2 regions of the Blautia sp. NSJ-140 genome follow, and region 1 is predicted to be linked to the other one. Evidence: riboswitches for the same ligand, from Rfam matches in the RefSeq annotation. Region 1 holds a riboswitch; the other holds the start of a gene.

What was found. Region 1 has a riboswitch for cyclic di-GMP ahead of MUB50_RS15080 (response regulator). Riboswitches for the same ligand answer to the same signal wherever they lie in the genome.
Region 2: linked by a shared signal. The riboswitch ahead of MUB50_RS09560 (ABC transporter substrate-binding protein) and the one ahead of MUB50_RS15080 (response regulator) in region 1 are both predicted to bind cyclic di-GMP.

What each region holds. Positions count from the first base shown of each region.
Region 1 covers NZ_JALIFS010000015.1:26,710-32,245, forward strand. The annotation lists gene MUB50_RS15065 (ATP-dependent DNA helicase) at 1-1,391, shown strand, start outside; gene MUB50_RS15070 (serine hydrolase) at 1,515-2,981, shown strand; gene MUB50_RS15075 (RidA family protein) at 3,076-3,447, shown strand; cyclic di-GMP riboswitch class I at 3,647-3,722, shown strand; partial or broken gene MUB50_RS15080 (response regulator) at 3,820-4,020, shown strand; gene MUB50_RS15085 (Hpt domain-containing protein) at 4,068-4,427, shown strand; gene MUB50_RS15090 (response regulator) at 4,507-5,536, shown strand, end outside.
Region 2 covers NZ_JALIFS010000007.1:30,349-35,884, reverse strand. The annotation lists gene MUB50_RS09590 (ATP-binding protein) at 1-405, shown strand, start outside; gene MUB50_RS09585 (response regulator) at 398-1,129, shown strand; partial or broken gene MUB50_RS09580 (MATE family efflux transporter) at 1,147-1,527, shown strand; gene MUB50_RS09575 (transposase) at 1,677-2,774, opposite strand; partial or broken gene MUB50_RS09570 (IS200/IS605 family transposase) at 2,783-2,857, opposite strand; gene MUB50_RS09565 (hypothetical protein) at 3,066-3,242, shown strand; cyclic di-GMP riboswitch class I at 3,386-3,461, shown strand; gene MUB50_RS09560 (ABC transporter substrate-binding protein) at 3,562-4,425, shown strand; gene MUB50_RS09555 (5'-nucleotidase C-terminal domain-containing protein) at 4,365-5,405, shown strand.

The DNA of each region.
Region 1 (5,536 bases):
CTCATGCAGAAAAATGGCATGTGTGCCCTTTTGAAATGTGTCTGGATCTTTCAATCTGGGTAGACGGGATCATCTGTGATTATAATTACGTGTTTGATCCCAATGTTCATCTGAAACGTTTTTTCGGGGAAAATATTTCCGGGGATCATATTTTTCTGATCGATGAGGCACATAATCTGGTAGAACGTGGCAGAGAGATGTACAGTGCCGGTATTTCCCGCCGGAGTCTGGTCGCCCTTCGAAAGAAGATAAAAAAGCGTTTTTCAAAACTGGCCAGAACACTGGACAAAGCAAATCGCCAGATGATGGAACTGGAAGAGAACCTTGCGGAAACGGGAAAAGGGTATCAGGTGCTGCCCAATCCCGGAGTACTGCCGATCACATTTCTTACAATATCAGGTGAACTGGAAGAAATCCTGGAGGAAAAAGAGCTGGAAGAAGAACTGCGCAGGGAAATCCTGGAATTTTATTTTATAGTGCGTGATTTTTTAAATGTTTCAGAACTGGTAGATGAAAATTATGTGGTGTATACCGAAAACCACGTGGAAGAAGGATTTCGCCTGAGATTGTTCTGTGTGAACCCGGCAGAAAATCTGGGAGAATACCTGAAAAAAGGGAGAAGTGCTATTTTCTTTTCAGCTACAATGTTTCCAATGCTCTATTACCGGGAGCTTTTGACAACAGATCGTGATGCATATGGGATTTATGTGCAGTCTCCTTTCCCAAAAGAAAACCGCAGGATTCTTATCGGCAGCGATGTAAGCAGCCGGTATACCCGGAGAAATCGTGCAGAATACCGGAAGATCGCCGGATATATTGCCAGGTGTGTCTGGCAGAGGCCGGGAAATTATATGGTGTTTTTTCCGTCGTATCGTCTTATGGAAGACGTACTGCAGGTTTATGAGGAAGAATTTTCCGTAGACTGGGTGCGCTGCGTGTGTCAGACACCGGATATGACAGAAAAGGAACGGGAAGGATTTTTGGAGGAATTTCAGGAACGGGAAGGTACCCTGGTAGGGTTCTGTGTCCTTGGAGGGATTTTTTCCGAGGGTGTTGATCTGACAGGGGAAAGTCTGATCGGGGCAGTGATCGTAGGAACCGGACTTCCCCAGATCGGCAGTCAGCGTGAGATCCTGAAAGAGTATTACGATAAAAAGAATCACTGTGGTTTTGATTATGCATATCGCTATCCGGGTATGAACAAGGTGCTTCAGGCCGCCGGGCGCGTGATCCGCACAAAAGAGGATAAAGGCGTGATATTGCTTCTGGATGACCGCTTCTGGGACCGGGATTACCAGGAAATCTTTCCCCGGGAATGGCAGGACCGTACAGGCTGCAGGCTGGATACGGTAGAAGGCGCAGTGGAGACATTCTGGAAGAGGTTTACTTGACAGAACGGAGAAATCCGATATACTTATAGAGTCTTTATCTGGAAAATCACCGGAGGAATGCGTGGATGCCGGATCAGGACAGGAAACTGTAAAACAGGATCATAAGAAAAGTGAAAGAAGTATATGAGACGAAAAAAAATATATAAAGTATTGGCATTTTGTCTGAGCACAGTGATGCTCGCACAGCCGGTTTTTGCGACAACAGTGCAGCAGACGGCACAGGGAAGCCTTGGTTCTGTTACGGAGGAGTCCCAGATACTTCCAATTCCCGGTGAAAGCGGGAAATATATTCTGAAAAGCAATGGCTTTTACTGCCTGAATGAAGATGGAACCAAAGAAAATACTCCGGCAGTGTATTATTTTGATCATTTTGAGATCGACGGAACGGTTTTTGATGGATATTATTATCACGACGAAAGCGGTAAGTTTACAGCGGGAAACTCGCATATGGTCCAGATCACCGATCTGAAGGCGCCGGCAAAAGACGGCAGCGGTGCGGAAGTTTCTTTTGACGGCTGTTATATGGTAAACAATCTGGGAAAACTCAGCGCCTCTCCACAGGTACGTTATATGGATAATCTGGTGGTGGACAAAACAACGTACAACGGGCTGTATTATTTTGATGAATATGGAAAAATGGTTACGGATCCGGGTATCCATTATCTGGAAATGAATGTTGCAGGACAGATGTTTGACGGATATTATTATTTTGGCGGAGAAAACGGCGTTCTGCTCCAGGAAGAGGGAGAGACTCCGGAGGGATTTTCCGTTGATGCATCCGGAAAAGTCGAGACTAAAGATCTGGGAATGGATGGCCTTGAGAAACGGCTTGCGGATCTTCTTGGAACCTATGAGGGTACATGGAGCGTTTATGTAAAGGATCTGACCAGTGGTCAGGAGTTTGAACAGAACAGCCAGTCGCTGTACTCAGCCAGTCTGATCAAAGTGTTTGTCATGGCCCAGACCTATGCCAACATGGATACAGTCCTTCAGAGCGAAGCGGCAAAAATGAAAAAAGATGTTACAGATCCGTCCGTATCCACAAAGGTCAATGATCTTCTCTGGAATATGATCACAGTCAGTGACAATGAATCCTTTAATGAGCTGGTACGTCTGCAGACAGCATCGGGTGTTTTTAAGGACGGAGCGCAGGCTGTAAATGGATTTCTTGCGGAACAGAAATTTGCAGATACTTCCGTTCAGCACATCTTAAGCCCGTCCTCTTCAAAGGATGTCGGCCTCGGCGGCAGGAACACCACTTCCGTAAAAGACTGCGCAGAGCTTCTTTTCCGGATCTATAAAGGAGAATGTGTATCGAAAGAAGCTTCGGAGGCTATGCGTAATCTGCTTCTGAACCAGCAGGTTACTACTAAGATCCCCAGCGGGATATCTGCGTCCGTGGAAATTGCAAATAAGACTGGAGAAACGGATACGGACCAGCATGATATCGCCATTGTATATGGAAAAAAGACTACATATATCCTCTGTGTGATGTCAGAAGACTGTAAACCTGGGGACGCAGTTTCGCATATCCGGGATATTTCCGGTATTGTTTATAATTATCTGAATATGGACCTTGACCAGGGGTGATCTGTGAGTTAGAATAAAAAACAGCTGAGTAAGATCCTGATGGATATTTCCGACAGAGAAGTATCCGAAATGTTCATGAAAGGAGAATTCTATTATGAAGACAGTACATACAGACAAAGCACCTGCAGCAATCGGACCATACTCCCAGGCTATCATCCATGGAGATACGCTTTACACATCCGGTCAGATCCCGGTGGATCCGGCAACTGGAGAGGTAGTTGGAACAACCATCGAGGAGCAGGCTGACCGTGTTATGAAGAATCTCGGAGCAGTTCTGGAAGCTGCCGGTTCCAGCTATGAGAATGCAGTCAAGACAGTATGCTTCCTTGCAGATATGAACGATTTTGCGGCATTTAATGAAGTATATGCCAAATATTTCGTAAACAAACCTGCACGTTCCTGTGTTGCAGTCAAGACACTGCCAAAGAATGTTCTCTGTGAGGTAGAAGTGATCGCAGCAATCTGATGATTTGATAAAAAATCCCTGTTGTCTGATTTCAGTCAGACAGCGGGGATTTTTTTCGTGGGGATAAAGTATTTTCTCTGTTCTGGAGCGCACTCCTTTTTTGTTTTCAGGCGTTGAAACGGTAATATTTTTCTTGTGTACAGTAGAGCGCTATAGTATAATAAGACCAGTTTTTTGGTATACGTGTAAAAGCTATAATAAGGATGATCGGCAAACCAGATGAAAATCTGGGACGCAAAGCTACAGGGCCTGTAAAATGGCAGCCAGTTGCATGAAATGACGTGCACTGTCTGTGAGACGGTGCTTTTTTATGGTGTTATTCGGTTATGAACAAGCAGCGAAGCGGATTGCGAATATCCGCTGTGATCGAAAGTCATTCTTATGGACATTATGATGCCGGTAATGAATGGTTATGAAGTTGCAAAGACAATACCGATCATTGCAATGACAGCAAATGCATTCACGGAGGACAGAATAAGAGCAAAAAAAGCAGGGATGGATGAACATATTGTTAAGCCTGTTGATCTGGGATTACTGATAAAAGTAATTCATAAATTGGTGGAATGTAATTGATGTAGCAATGATAAATAAGCAGTGAAACATAATAGGAGGACAAAATTATGACAATACAGGAATGCTATGAAGCTATCGGAGGAAATTATGAAGATGTTTTAGGACGCCTTCGAAGCGAAGCACTGATTCGGAAATTTACATTAAAGTTCCTTGAGGATCAGAGTTACCCGCAGTTAAAACTGGCATTGAAGAATAGAAATTATGAAGATGCTTTCCGCAGTGCACACACATTGAAAGGGGTTTGTCAGAATCTTTCTTTTGACCGTCTGTATGAGGTTAGTAATGAGTTAACAGAACTTTTGAGAGATAGAACCGGAGCGCAGCCGGGGATATCGGAGGCAATGGAAAAAGTAACAGAAGTATATGAAATGATGATTGAAGAAATAAAGAAGGGACTGTCGAATTAAGTGATGCGACACGACTTTCTGTTTTTGACCGGGTGTCCGGAATATCATAAAACCCACATGGATAAAGGAAATAAAAAATATGGATAAAAGACAAAAGATCCTGATCGTAGACGATTCAGAATTTAACAGGGATATGTTGAAGGAGATTCTCAGAGAAACTTATAATTACCTGGAAGCTGAAAATGGAAATCAGGCAATTCAGATTATGGGAGAAAATCCGGGAATCGATCTGATGCTTTTAGATATCAATATGCTACAGATGAATGGTTTTGAAGTTCTGAAATGGATGAACCAAAGTCGGTGTATAGATGAAACTCCGGTAATCATGATATCTTCTGAAGATGCTGTTGATACGATGCGTAAGGCATATGAGCTGGGAATCACGGATTATATCACACGACCGTTTGATTCTGTGATTGTAAAGAAAAGAGTTCAGAATACCCTTGGACTCTATATGAAGCAAAAGCATCTGATCAATGTGGTTTATGATCAGGTTTACGAAAAAGAAGAAAATAATAATATTATGATCCGGATTCTGAGTAATGTATTGGGATCACGTAACAGTGAGAGCAGAGAACACATCCTGCATATTAAAACAGCAACGGAAATGATGCTGAGACAACTGGTAAAAATAACAGATGCTTATCCTATGACAGAGGCAGATATTTCTTTGATCACAACAGCATCTTCTCTTCATGATATTGGTAAGATCCGTATTTCGGAAGAAATTCTGAACAAACCCGGCAGACTTACCGATGAAGAATTCAAGATTATGAAAACTCATAGTGAGCTTGGTGCAGATATGATCCGGGATATGCATTTCCCAAAAGACAATTCATTGGTACGTGCTTCATGGGAAATCTGCAGATGGCATCATGAAAGATGGGATGGAAAAGGCTATCCGGATGGCCTGAAAGGAGAAGAAATACCAATCTCCGCACAGGTGGTGTCGATTGTCGATGTTTATGACGCACTTACAAGTGAAAGATGTTATAAGAAAGCATTTGATCATGACACAGCGATTCAAATGATCCTGGATGGGCAATGTGGACAATTTAACCCCATCCTCCTTATGTGTCTGAAAGAACTGAGTCTTCAGCTTTCAAAAA
Region 2 (5,536 bases), on a different contig from region 1:
GATGCGTATAAGATCGTGGCGGACTGTGAAGAACTTGTTCTTACACGTATGGACGTGCATCTTATTATACAGGTTCTGGTAAATTTGATCGATAATGCGATAAAATATACGCCGTCAGGCTCTGTCATCAGCATTCGGGGGTTCAAAAAAGCCGGGAAAGCGCAGATAAGCGTGGAAGATAACGGCCCCGGAATTCCGGATGAAATGAAGCCACATATTTTTGAGATGTTTTATACAGGGAAAACGACCGTTGCAGACAGCCAACGGAGTCTGGGGCTTGGCCTGGCACTTTGCCGCTCTATCATAGAAGCTCACGATGGAACCCTGGTTCTTTCGGATCATGCTCCGCATGGATGTAATTTTACTTTTACTTTACCATTAAGCGAGGTGACATTAAATGAATAAGACATTAATTCTGGTAGTTGAGGATGACAGACCCATACGGAACCTGATCGTTACCACATTAAAAACACATGACTATAAATATCTGGCTGCAGAAAATGGGGCTTCAGCCATTCTGGAGGCTTCATCACACAATCCGGATATCGTTCTTCTGGATCTGGGTCTTCCTGATATGGAAGGAGTAGAGGTAATAAAAAAAATCCGTACCTGGTCGAATATGCCTATTATCGTGATCAGTGCCAGAAGTGAAGATATGGACAAAATAGAGGCACTGGATGCGGGTGCAGATGATTATATCACAAAACCATTTTCAGTAGAAGAATTACTTGCGCGTATCCGTGTCAGTCAAAGGCGGCTTGCCATAACGCAGGCAGGAAAACAGCCGGAAACATCTGTTTTTGAAAATGGTGGATTAAAGATAGATTACACGGCTGGCTGCACATTCCTGAAGGATAGAGAACTGCATCTGACGCCCATTGAGTATAAGCTGCTATGCCTTTTATCACGTAATATTGGAAAAGTATTGACACATACATATATTACTCAGCAGATATGGGGACGCTGCTCGGAAAACGATGTTGCTTCTCTCAGGGTCTTTATGGCAACACTGCGGAAAAAACTGGAGCCCGAAAAAAACGGTGTACAATATATCCAGACACACATAGGAATCGGATATCGCATGCTCAGAATCGAGAAACCTGAGCAGGAAACGAACTCTTCTTTGTGAAGTCGGAGGGGGCTAACGGAAGCAGTCTGTTTCTGGGAGTGATCATTTATGCGGTTTGCTTATTGTTTGGTATCTTTGGGGTGAAAGCATATATTTCATCGCAGACAGTAGATACAGAAGTACTTAAGATGGGGGTCAGCTATCTGAGGATATGCTGCGTAATTTCTTTTGGTATTATTTTCTTTTCTCTATTTGAAAAGTTACTCCAGGCAACAGGCCGTTCTCTTTATTCCACAATTGGTCAGGTGGTTGGAGCGGTTGTAAATATCATCCTTGATCCGATCATGATCTACGGTATTGGACCTTGCCCGGAAATGGGAGTGAAAGGCGCAGCCTACGCAACTGTAATTGGACAGGTAGCATCAGCAGTATTACTGCTCATTTTTCATATCAAAGTGACATGCTCCCACCACTTAAATCTTACGATTTTGAAGTGGGGGCTTCCTGCTCGATTGCCCTTTAGGGCAAAGCTAAAACAGGCTATCCCCGCGTGTCCTGCGGTTTTGTTTTTTATGTTTATCCGGTTACGGAATTTTTTCTTGTGCCGTCAGGCACATTCTTTATAGATCCTTTTTCCTTCTTCCCGGATGTTGACTGCTGCATTCACATCCCGGTCCATCCTGTTTCCACATTCACAGACATACATTCTATCCGACAATGCTAGTTCCTTTTTCTTATGTCCGCATACACTGCAGATCTTGCTGGATGCAAAATAACGGTCTACTTTTATAAGATGTTTTCCGCGCTCTTCCAGCTTGTATCCAAGCATGGACAGAAACTGCCCGTACCCGTTATCCTGCACGCCTTTCCCAAGATGCAGGCCTCCGGACATTCCCTTCAGGTTCAGATCTTCCACGCATACTGCATCATATCTTTCAGCAAGCTCCCTGCTGAGCTTATGCTGGAAATCTTTTCTCTGGTTCTTTATCTTTTCATGACATAAAGCTACCCGTTTCTTCTGTTTCTGATAGTTCCGGCTTCCTTTTTCACAGTGGGAGAGCTTTCTCTGTTCCTTTGCAAGTTTTTTCTCTGCTTTTCTGTAAAACATAGGATATCCAGCTCTTTCTCCTGTAGAAAATACACACATTCCCTGCATGGCAAAATCGATCCCAAGAAATCTCTCTGCCGGTCTTTTTTCCACGGTTTGGTTCTCACAGCAGAACAAAAGACTTGCAAAATATTTCCCGGATGGCTCACGGCTCACAGTTACGGATCTCAGCTTCCAGTCTGACGGAATCTGCCGTTGGAGTTTTATCTTTATGGCAGCCATCTTCGGAAGCTTCAGATGGCTATCCTGCAAAAGGATATTCCCGTTTACTGCATTGGTCGTATACGAATTTCTTGTATGCTTCTTTGATTTATAACGTGGAAATCCGCAGGATGGTTCCCGGAAGAACTTCCGGAACGCACTTTCCAGATGCAGCTGCACATTCGCCAGGGCAAGGGAGTCTACCTCCTTCAGCCAGGGATATTCCTTCTTATATCCGGCCGGTGTGTTCCGGAGCATCTTTTTTTCTTTCTGGTAATAGCTGATCTTGTCCGCGAGCATCTGGTTATAGATAAAGCGGCTGCAGCCGATTGTTTTCTCTATCTGGACTTTCTGCTCTTTATTTGGATAGATCCTTATTTTTACGGCGCGGTTCATTCTTCTCACCTTCTGTATTTTATAACCATCACCAGGTGATAGTATAGTAGAAATACTGAATGGGAATTATTGTCTAATTCCATTATATTTATCATTCATTTTCTTTTATCGACTGATATGTATTTATGAACTAATTGTTCTTTTTTAGTATACTACATCAGGGAATGGAGAACAAGTGTTTCTTTTGTACTATAGGGATTTTTTGAGCAGATATGCCCAGATGTGCAATTCATCTCACCACCTGAAGAGGTGGGAGAATTCTTGCTACATTTGTTAAAAATGCAGAATGAAATGAAATTGACAGATGAAAGTTGGATCAGTTATCAGCAAGGAAAAGGTAATGAAGAGTATCAGAAGTATATGGAAGATCTGACAGAAGAGCGGGAGGAAGTTTTAAGGATATGGAACAATCTGAATACAAATGAGCAGGAAACAGTAATGTCAATGCTTCATGGACTTCGAAAGTAGGAGAACAGTTCGAGTATATGTATCGGCTGTTCTTTTTTTGTTTTTGAACGTTAAAACGGTAATTTTTTTCTTGTGCATAGTAGAACGTTAAAGTATAATAAAATTAGTTTTTTTTGGCATAAGTTTAAAAGCTATATCTATAATAAGGAAATCGGCAAACCAGATGAAAGTCTGGGACGCAAAGCTACAGGGCCTGTAAAATGGCAGCCAGTTGCATGAAATGAGGTGCACTGTCTGTCTGACAGTGCTTTTTTAACGATGTTATTTCATAGACGTAACAATAATGATTTTATCAGGAAAGAATAAGGAAAATAAAAGTATGAAAAAGGTAAAAAGTTGTCTGACAGCAGTGGTGTCAGGTGTACTTGTAGCAACTGCTGTCTTGTCTGGATGTGGACAGTCAAAGAAAGAGGTATCTAAAAACGATGATCATCTTACCGTTTATCTATGGGAAAATCGTTTGATGAAAAATATTGCACCCTATATCCATGAACAGTTCCCAGATCAGGATATTGAATTTATTATTGGTAACAATGATACCGATTTATACAGTTATTTTAAAGAACATGATGAATTACCGGATATCATAACAGTACGTCGATTCTCTGGAACAGATGCACAGGACTTACAGCCTTATCTTATGGATTTTGCTTCTTATGATGTTGTTTCCAAGTACTATTCTTATGCGGTGCAATATTATAAGAATGATGAGGATGAAATCCAGTGGCTGCCAATCTGTGGTATTCCGCAGACGATCATTGCCAACAAAACACTGTTTGATCAGTATGGCATAAAGATTCCAGAAAATTATGAGGAATATGTACAGGCTTGTCAGCAGTTTTATGATAATGGCATAAAACCGTATTCCATGGATATTGGTGAAGACTGGTCTAATAATGAAATCATCCAGGCAGCGGCAATCGGTGAGTTTACAAGCCTGGATGGTATTGAATGGCGAAACGGTGCAGAGACTGCAGCGGATGAAGTAAAGTTTGATGATACATTATGGAAACGTATTTTTCAGAAACCAGTCAGTTTCTTAAGGACTCGCACTTTGGTAAAGAAGATATCAATATTGACATCAATACAGGAACCCAGATGTTTGTCGAGGGAAAATCAGCAATGTTTCATGGACATCCGACGGTTATGCAGCAGCTGCAGAAACAGATGGATGCGGATCTGATCCGTATTCCTTACTTTTCACAGACATCGGATGAATCCTATGTGTACATGACTCCGTCCTTAAACATTGCATTTAACAAAAACCTGGAAAAAGACCGGGAGAAACTGGATACTGCACTGGATGTGCTGGATTGTATGATTTCAGAAGAGGGGCAAAAGCTGATTGCGGATGGAAGCGGTGTTATTTCATTGAATACAGATGTTCCAACCATGATGCAGGATGTGCCTGGACTGGAAGAGGAAATTAATAATAATGCTGTTTATATCCGGTATTCCGCTCAAAAATCATTTGATGCAAGTCTTGAGGCTGTTCACGGATTACTGTCAGGAGAAATGGATGAAACACAGGCTTATGATACTTTTTGTAGTGCAATAAATCGTAAAGATCCAGAAGAAAAAGCAACGGTGAATTTTGAAAATGAATATTCCATTTCACTGAACGATAGAAATGGCCGTGATGCAGCATCTTCCATTTTAACTACGATCAGAGAAGAAAATGAGGCACAGCTGGCTCTGGCACCATATTATTATTTCACTTCCTCTATGTACAAAGGAGAATGCACCAGCAGCCGGGTTGGCATGATGACAGCGAAGAGTTCAGATACAGCATTATATGTTGCAAAAATCAATGGTAAACAGGTTTGTGAACTCGTGGAAAATTATCTCGCCGATGCTGATGAGAATTTTTATGTAACCAATAAATACGAATTACCAATTGCATCCGGTATGAAAATGATCGTCAATCAAGAGGAAAGTGGATTTTCATTAAAGGACTTGACAGTTAATGATAAGAAAATAGACAAAGAAAAGGAATACTCGATTCTTCTTACAGACACCACAATGTCTGTATTGAAAAAAATAAATTCGAAATGTGAGATTGAGCAGCTTAAAGAGACAACATTATCAAGTGCATGGATCGAAGCAATGTCAAAAGGACAGCAGCCGTCAGCACCGGAAGACTATATAGAGGTTGAACAGTAAAAGTGGAGATAGAACAAACGGTAAATAAAAGAAAAAAAATAACAAGGCTGTTGCTTATACTACTTATTATTCTTTTAAGCTTAGGTTGTATCAAGTATCTGATAAGTAAGTCTAAGAAGTATATCAGCGAA